DNA from 2 places in the Soonwooa sp. genome. Region 1 is predicted to be linked to the other one. Evidence: riboswitches for the same ligand, from Rfam matches in the RefSeq annotation. Region 1 holds a riboswitch; the other holds the start of a gene.
What was found. A riboswitch is a leader RNA that binds a small molecule or an ion and turns the genes downstream of it on or off. The one in region 1 is predicted to bind S-adenosylmethionine.

Region 2: another riboswitch for S-adenosylmethionine. It lies ahead of RT037_RS06005 (TonB-dependent receptor plug domain-containing protein); the one in region 1 lies ahead of RT037_RS11570 (Na+/H+ antiporter NhaC family protein).

What each region holds. Positions count from the first base shown of each region.
Region 1 is NZ_DAMBQF010000028.1:32,075-35,943, forward strand. It holds gene RT037_RS11565 (GNAT family N-acetyltransferase) at 1-343, shown strand, start outside; gene RT037_RS11570 (Na+/H+ antiporter NhaC family protein) at 319-1,635, opposite strand; SAM-I-IV-variant riboswitch at 1,666-1,758, opposite strand; gene recG (ATP-dependent DNA helicase RecG) at 1,797-3,869, opposite strand, start outside.
Region 2 is NZ_DAMBQF010000007.1:92,364-96,232, reverse strand. It holds gene RT037_RS06005 (TonB-dependent receptor plug domain-containing protein) at 1-1,634, opposite strand, end outside; SAM riboswitch class I at 1,744-1,848, opposite strand; gene RT037_RS06000 (hypothetical protein) at 2,073-2,234, shown strand; gene RT037_RS05995 (exonuclease subunit SbcD) at 2,231-3,436, shown strand; gene RT037_RS05990 (GIY-YIG nuclease family protein) at 3,445-3,738, shown strand.

The sequences.
Region 1 (3,869 bases):
ACATTTTCAAAATCCTAATTATCATTATTTTTTAATATTTGATGATGAAACGCCTTTGGGATTTGTTGGTTTCGAACATCATTTAGAACCTAACACAACCAAGTTGCATCGCATTTATCTTGTGCCAGAAGCTAAAGGAAAAGGCGCTGGAAAATTTGGTCTTAATCTCGTTAAAAAACATACCCAATCCGTGGGAGATAATCGTATTATTTTAACAGTGAATAAAAATAATGTTGCGCGTCAATTTTACGAATCTCAAAACTACAAAGTCTACGGCGAAGCAGTTTTCGATATTGGAAGTGGTTATGTAATGGACGATTATTTAATGGAATTTAATTTATAAGTTTGATTTCTATTCAAGAAAATAAATACTAAAACGCAAATCAAAAGCAACCAAATATAATAAGATTGGCTAATAAGTTGGATGTAGTCAATCTTATTTTTTCCAAAGCTCACCAAGATTAATACCTGCGCACCGTACGGAATAATACCTTGGATAATACATGAGAAAATGTCCAATACCGAAGCCATTTTTCGAGGTTCAAACTCATAATGCTCAGAAATTGGTTTTGCAACTTTTCCCGTTATCAAAATCGCAATCGTATTATTTGCAATACAAGCATCAACAAGACTTACCAAAACGCCCATTCCCAACATTGCAGAAAATCTCGATTTTATCGATTTTAAAATTTTATTTAAAAGAAATCGTATACCACCCGCATATTCGATAATTGCAGCTAAACCGCCTGTTAATAAGGATAGAAGGAATATCTCAGTCATCGAAGTAAAACCATTATAACTTTCCTTTGCAAAACTTAACAAGTCCATACTGTTATTTGATAGACCGATAATTCCTGACACGACAACACCAATTAATAAAACGAAAAAAACATCAACGCCTGCAAATGCCAAACCTATAACCAAAATGTACGGAATTAAAAGATAAAAACTGCCGCTTTGTCTAGATAAATCCTGTATTTGGGTAACTTCCGAATTATTAAAAAGTAGAATAAAAATCGTTATTAAAAATGCTGGCGCTGCAATCCAAAGATTAGTTCGGAATTTATCAGACATTTTACTTCCCAAAGATTGTGCAGCAGCAATTGTCGTGTCAGAAATCACCGAAAGATTATCTCCAAACATTGCGCCTGTCAATAGTGACGCTGCGATGAGGTTAACATCGGCGCCACTTTTTGTTGCCAATTCGATAGCGATGGGACCAAGTGCTACAATGCTGCCAACCGAAGTACCGGACGCCAAAGATAAAAACGAAGCCAATATAAAAATACCAAGCGCAATATAATTAACAGGAATATATTCTAAACCTAAATTTACGATAGCATCAACGCTTCCCGACGCTTTAGAAACGGTAGAAAACGCGCCTGCCAAAAGATAAATAACGCACATAGTTAACACATTTTTATCACCCAAACCTTTCAGAAATTCGTCCATTTTTGTTTTAAATGGAAGTTTGATGATTAGAAAAGCAGTGATAATTCCTAGTGCCATGGCAATAGGAGAGGGCAAGGCATAAAAGTCGTTAAGATAAATTCCTGCTCCTAAAAAACTTAGGACAAATACTAAAAAAGGAATCAAGCTGATAAAGCTTTCGCGAGGTTTATGTTCTGTTGTCATACGTCGTTATTTGGCGAAGTCAGCAGAAGATAGTGCAACATTTTTTCCAAAAATTGGCTTATCGTTTTAGCACCTTGCTTGTTTTGCAGGTTGCTACCTCTGCTGAGGTTCGTGATAAAAGTGTGACAAAAATAGGTGTAAAAACTTAAAGTACCAAATCGTTACGAAATCTTAGACCATTTGTTTTTGCCTTTATATTGTCTAATGTAGAAGTTTTTCATGCTTTGATGATTGGGATGGACAAGAAGTGCATCTTTCTCTAAAAGTTGTTCTACAGCGAGTTTCGCCAATTTTATAATTTGCGAATCCGTCATGAGGTTTAACTTTTTAAAATCGACAACACCACTTTGTTGTGTCCCCAAAATGTCGCCTGGACCTCGAAGTTCCATATCAACTTCGGAGATTTTGAAACCGTCATTGGTTTCGCACATCGTTTTGATGCGTTTGCGACTTTCCGCAGAAAGTTTGTCAGACGTCATCAAGATACAATAACTCTGTTCAGCGCCTCGACCAACGCGTCCACGCAGCTGATGAAGTTGAGAAAGTCCAAATCTTTCGGCGCTTTCGATAACCATAACTGAGGCATTCGGGACATTAACGCCAACTTCGATAACGGTTGTTGCAACCATAATTTGTGCGTTTCCCGAAGCAAAATATTGCATCGCTTGGTCTTTTTCATCGGGCTTCATTCGGCCATGAAGCATTGCGATATTATAACTTTTGAAATGGTTAAGAATATGGTCAAAACCATCCTGTAAGTTTTTGTAGTCTAAAGTTTCAGATTCTTCGATTAATGGATAAACGAAATAAACTTGACGTCCTTTTTTTAACTCTTCGTGGCAAAAGTTGTAAACATAAGCGCGGTCTTTTTCGCGACGGTGTGCTGTGACAATAGGTTTTCTACCAACTGGCATTTCGTCAATCACGGATACATCAAGGTCAGAATAAAAACTCATCGCCAAAGTTCTTGGGATTGGCGTTGCCGTCATCACCAAAATATGTGGCGGAATTTTGTTCTTCGCCCAAAGTTTGGCGCGTTGTGCTACACCAAAGCGATGCTGCTCATCAATAATTACCAATCCTAAATTTTTGAACTGTACGATGTCTTCCAAAACGGCGTGCGTCCCAATCAAAATGGAAAGTTCACCAGATAATAATTCTTCGTGGATGATTTTTCGTTCTGACGTTTTGGTAGAACCTGTCAGCAATTTGACTTTAACATTAGAATCTTTTAATAAATCCTGAATGGAATTAAAATGTTGTTGCGCCAAAATCTCAGTCGGTGCCATCATACAACTTTGGAAATTATTATCCATCGCAATTAACATCGTCAAAAGTGCAACCATCGTTTTACCCGATCCAACATCGCCTTGTAACAAGCGATTCATTTGGGTGGAGCGCTTCATATCGGTTCGGATTTCTTTGAGAACGCGTTTTTGAGCGCCCGTCAAATCAAAAGGTAAATTATTGCTATAAAAATTATTAAAATAATCGCCAACAATCGGAAATGGATTTCCGATGGATTTGGTGTGTTGATGTAGTTTTTTCAAACCAAAACCTAACTGGAAAAAGAAAGCTTCCTCGAATTTTATTCGGCGGTTGGCTTGTTGTGCCAACTGTGGATTTTGAGGGAAATGTATGTTGTAAAATGCATCTAATCTTCCTAAAAGTTTTAAAGCTTTTATTAAATTTTCGGGGAGATTTTCGTCGATTAATTGTGGCAGGTTTTTTAGAATTTCATAGATAACATTCTGAAACAACTTATTGTTAATGCCTCTTTTGGTGAGTTTTTCGCTGCTGGAATAGACGGGAAGCAAAGTGCCAGAAATGGCTTTTGCTTCGTCGGTTTCTATTTCGGGATGTGGCATCGAAAAGCTATTGTTGAAAGCTTGTATTTTTCCAAAGATAAATAGGTCTTTGCTGACTGGGATGCTTTCTTTCATCCATTTGCTGTAGCGAAACCAAACCAAATCGATTGTTCCTGTTTGGTCGCGGAATTTTGCGCTCAGTCGTTTTCCTTTTGGTGAAACGACTTCTTGGATGTCTGTAATTTTTCCTTTTAATTGAATGTCAATATCCAAACTCGGACTTAGTTCTGAAACGGTATAGATTTTTGATTTGTCGATATACCGAATCGGGTAGAAGTTGATAAAGTCTTCCAAATTGTGAATGCCCAACACATTTTTGATGAGTTTGGCGCGTTCGGTTCCGATACCTTTTATAAATTCTATGGG
Region 2 (3,869 bases), on a different contig from region 1:
GTAGGATTAACAGAAGTCAGCGTCTGAGGATTTCCGTTAACATCATAAGCCGTGTAAGAAGCCTCCTCACCAGAATTTATTTTGAAATTTTCATGACGTTGCTCGAGTCCAAAAGCAAGATTCAAACCTTTGAAAACATCAAAAGATTTATTAAATTCTAAATTAACTGTGTTTTGTAAAAATGCTAAACCTCCAGCTTTAAAAGATGACGGCGACGCAAATCGCAAACTGGTATTGCTTGTATTTTTAATGGTATAATCAAAACTATTTTGACCGAAAGTATTACTAAGATCAATATTCCAACCATCAAATTTCCCTCTGACGCCGGCAGAGAACGACACGTCTTGGATGCTTGTGTTAATTTGTGGTAAGTAACCATCAAGATACAATCCAGTAAAAGTTCTTGATTGTGATGGACGTCTGAAAAAACCTCCTGAAGAACCATTTCTTGTCGAATATCCACCGAAAGTGTAGACCTTCCAGTCATCACTTATTGGTACTTCAACATTTGCAAATATTTGATGGCTATTAAGTTTGGACTGTCCAACTTGCATGTTAAAATCTTTTCTTGTTAAACCGCGATATGCCAACTCTTGATCGGTAAAATAATTCAGTTGATCTTTTGTAAAAGAACTCGGATTTAAAACCGATTGCAACGCAGAAATACTATTAGCAGACTGGATTTTCGACTGCAAATCGCCACCGAAATAGCTAACATCTTGCGCATATTGATGTATTAAATTCACAAAATCTTGTTCACCAGCTGAACCTTTCAATTGTCCAATATTGCTAAAATAAGACGCCAAGTTCACACCATTTTCAGCAGCTCTTTTTTCGATAGCATTATAGGCATTGTAGATAGGATCACTTTCTGTACCTGCTCTTCTTGTTGGTTCACGGAATTGTGAAGACCAAGTTAAATTATAAAAACCGCCTTTGCTGCCGATTTTGTTGCCATAATTCAAGTCCACTTGAAATTGTTGTCCATCATAATTCCCCGTGTGATCGTTAGCAGTCGGTGTCAAATAACCTCCATAATTAAACTGTCCAGTCAATTTTCCAGTATCACGTTTCAATTGCAAGTTGAGCACTCCTGCAATCGCGTCCGATCCATATTGCGCTGATGCACCATCGCGAAGAACTTCGATTCTGTTAAGCGCAAAAGCTGGAATTGCATTAAGGTCTGTCCCAACAGTTCCTCTTCCTGGCGTCCCATTTACATTGATTAAAGCGGAAGTATGTCTTCGTTTTCCATTAATCAAAACTAAAGTTTGGTCTGGTCCCAAACCGCGTAACTGCGCAGGATCCAAGTGATCCGTTCCATCAGCATTGGTCTGAATAGTCGATGTAAAAGACGGCGCAATCGAATTAAGAATTTGGTTGATGTTAGTCTGTGGCAACGACTCTTGCAAACCTTTTAGGTTAAACACATCGACAGGAACAGGACTATCTGCTTTTGATCGTCCTCCACTTCTAGAGCCAACAATCACCACTTCCTCAATATGCTTAGCAGAAGTTGTATCTTTGGGTTTTGCAACTTCTTGAGCTTGAATAGAATAAACTCCTGAAAAGAAAACAACAGCTGTCGTAACAACGACTTGTTTTCCTCGATTAAAATTAATTTTAGATTTCATATTTTAAAAATTTACTTTTAAGTTTAGAGCAAAAAAAACTTCTTCCAGCCAAAGCTGAAAGAAGTTATTATAGACAGGCATCCTAAATACCCGACAAATATCGTATTTCAACTTATTTTTCCTTTTTTCAAAGGCTGAATGTAACACCTTACCATATTTTGGCAGGTTGTTAAGACATCAATGGGTCAGATCCCTCCGTCTTTCTTAATAAGTATGACAACAATTCGCAATCATGCTACAAACTTAGGCAGAATAAATTTTTTGACGAAATTTTTTTAACGTGACAAAAATCACTTCATATATAATAGATTGAAAATCTGACATTTAAAAGACTATTCAAGGCATACGAAGTACAAAAACAAAACTTTAGTTTTACGGATTTCCTTTTTATTTTCCTTTTAAACTTCACTATCTTAGCTTCATTAAATAGGCTTAAAAATGAGCAGAAATACGGATGCCAACCGAAAAGCGCACAAGAAAAAAATCGACCAAAAGAAGAGGAAAACTCAAGAATCCGAAGAAAAACGAAAAGCTAGATTAAAAGAAATTAGAGCCAGTTTTATTGAGAAGGAGAATCAACAACAAGATAGCGAATCATGAAAATTTTACATACTGCCGATTGGCATTTAGGAAAACGCCTAGACCGATTTTCACGATTGGAGGAGCAAATTTCGGTGATGAATGAAATCATCGAAATCGCTGATGAACACAAGGTTAACATGGTAATTATTGCGGGCGATTTGTTCGATAATTTCAATCCAAGTGTTGAGGCGGTTGAACTTTTTTATAAAACTTTAAAACGACTGTCAAACAACGGAAAACGTCCCGTAATCGCCATTGCAGGAAATCACGATTCTCCCAATTTGATTAATGCGCCAGATCCTTTGGCTCGCGAATGCGGCATTATTCTTATCGGACATCCTCAAGCTAAAATTCAAGAATTTGAAGTAGAAAATTTCAAAATTATAAATTCTCTAGAAGGATTTTTAGAATTAAAATTAAATCAGTTCGCATATCCAATTCGACTAATTCATACGGCCTACGCCAATGAAGTTCGGTTGAAACAGTATTTCGGTGAAGAAAAAGAAAAAGCTTTGAACGAAACTTTAGCCGAACATTGGAAAACTATTACCGACGACTTCTGTGATGAAAACGGTGTTAATATTTTGACTACGCATTTATATATGAATAAGCGTGGTACTGCACTTTTAGAAGAACCTGAAGGTGAAAAACCAATCAAAATCGGAAATGCAGATATGGTGTATTCCGATTCAATTCCCAATCAAATTCAATATACGGCCTTGGGACATTTGCACGGCTTTAGAAATATTGGAACGGAAGAAAAACCTGTTGTTTACAGTTCTTCACCGCTTTGTTATAGCTTTTCAGAGGCTGGCCAAACCAAATTTGTTTCCATTATTGATGCAAAACCCAACCAAAACATTTCTTTTGAAAAAATTGAATTAAAATCTGGACGGCAATTGGTTAGAAAAAGTTTCGATAATGTTGATGAGACAATCACTTGGTTGACACAAAACCCCAATACATTAATTGAATTGACCATCGAATCTGATTCTTTTTTGAAAGCAGAAGATCGCAAACGAATTTTTCAAAGTCATGACGGTATAATTTATTTAATTCCAAAAGTGAAAAACATCGAAAATCAAAAGACTGAAATCGCTGAAATTGACATCACAAAAGATTTAGAGCCTCTTTTCGTCGATTATTTCAAGTCGAAAAACGCTAATCAAGAACCTAATGAAGAATTAATGGATTTGCTTAAAGAAATTCAGAAGGAATAAAGATTTCTATGCAAAATTCTTATGTCTACATATTACTTTGTTCTGATAACACTTTCTACATTGGTGTAACCTCGGACGTCCACCAAAGGCTTATAGAACATCAAGAAGGTAAGCATTTTGGGTCTTACACCTATACAAGAAGACCATTAATATTAGTTTATTATTGTGATTTTACAGATATCAACCTCGCAATTTCCTTTGAAAAGAAAATCAAAAAATGGTCTCAAGCTAAAAAGCAAGCTTTGATTGATGGCAGATTTGAAGATTTACCAAATCTTGCAAAAAAGAATTTAAAAATATAAGACTAAAGTTCTCGATACGATTTTTTCAAAATCTACTCGAACTGACGACCGAAACAACGTTACCGACTAAGAATATTTATCTGAATTTTATTTTCAAACGTCTTAAACACAACATCGGTCGGAATAGTGAA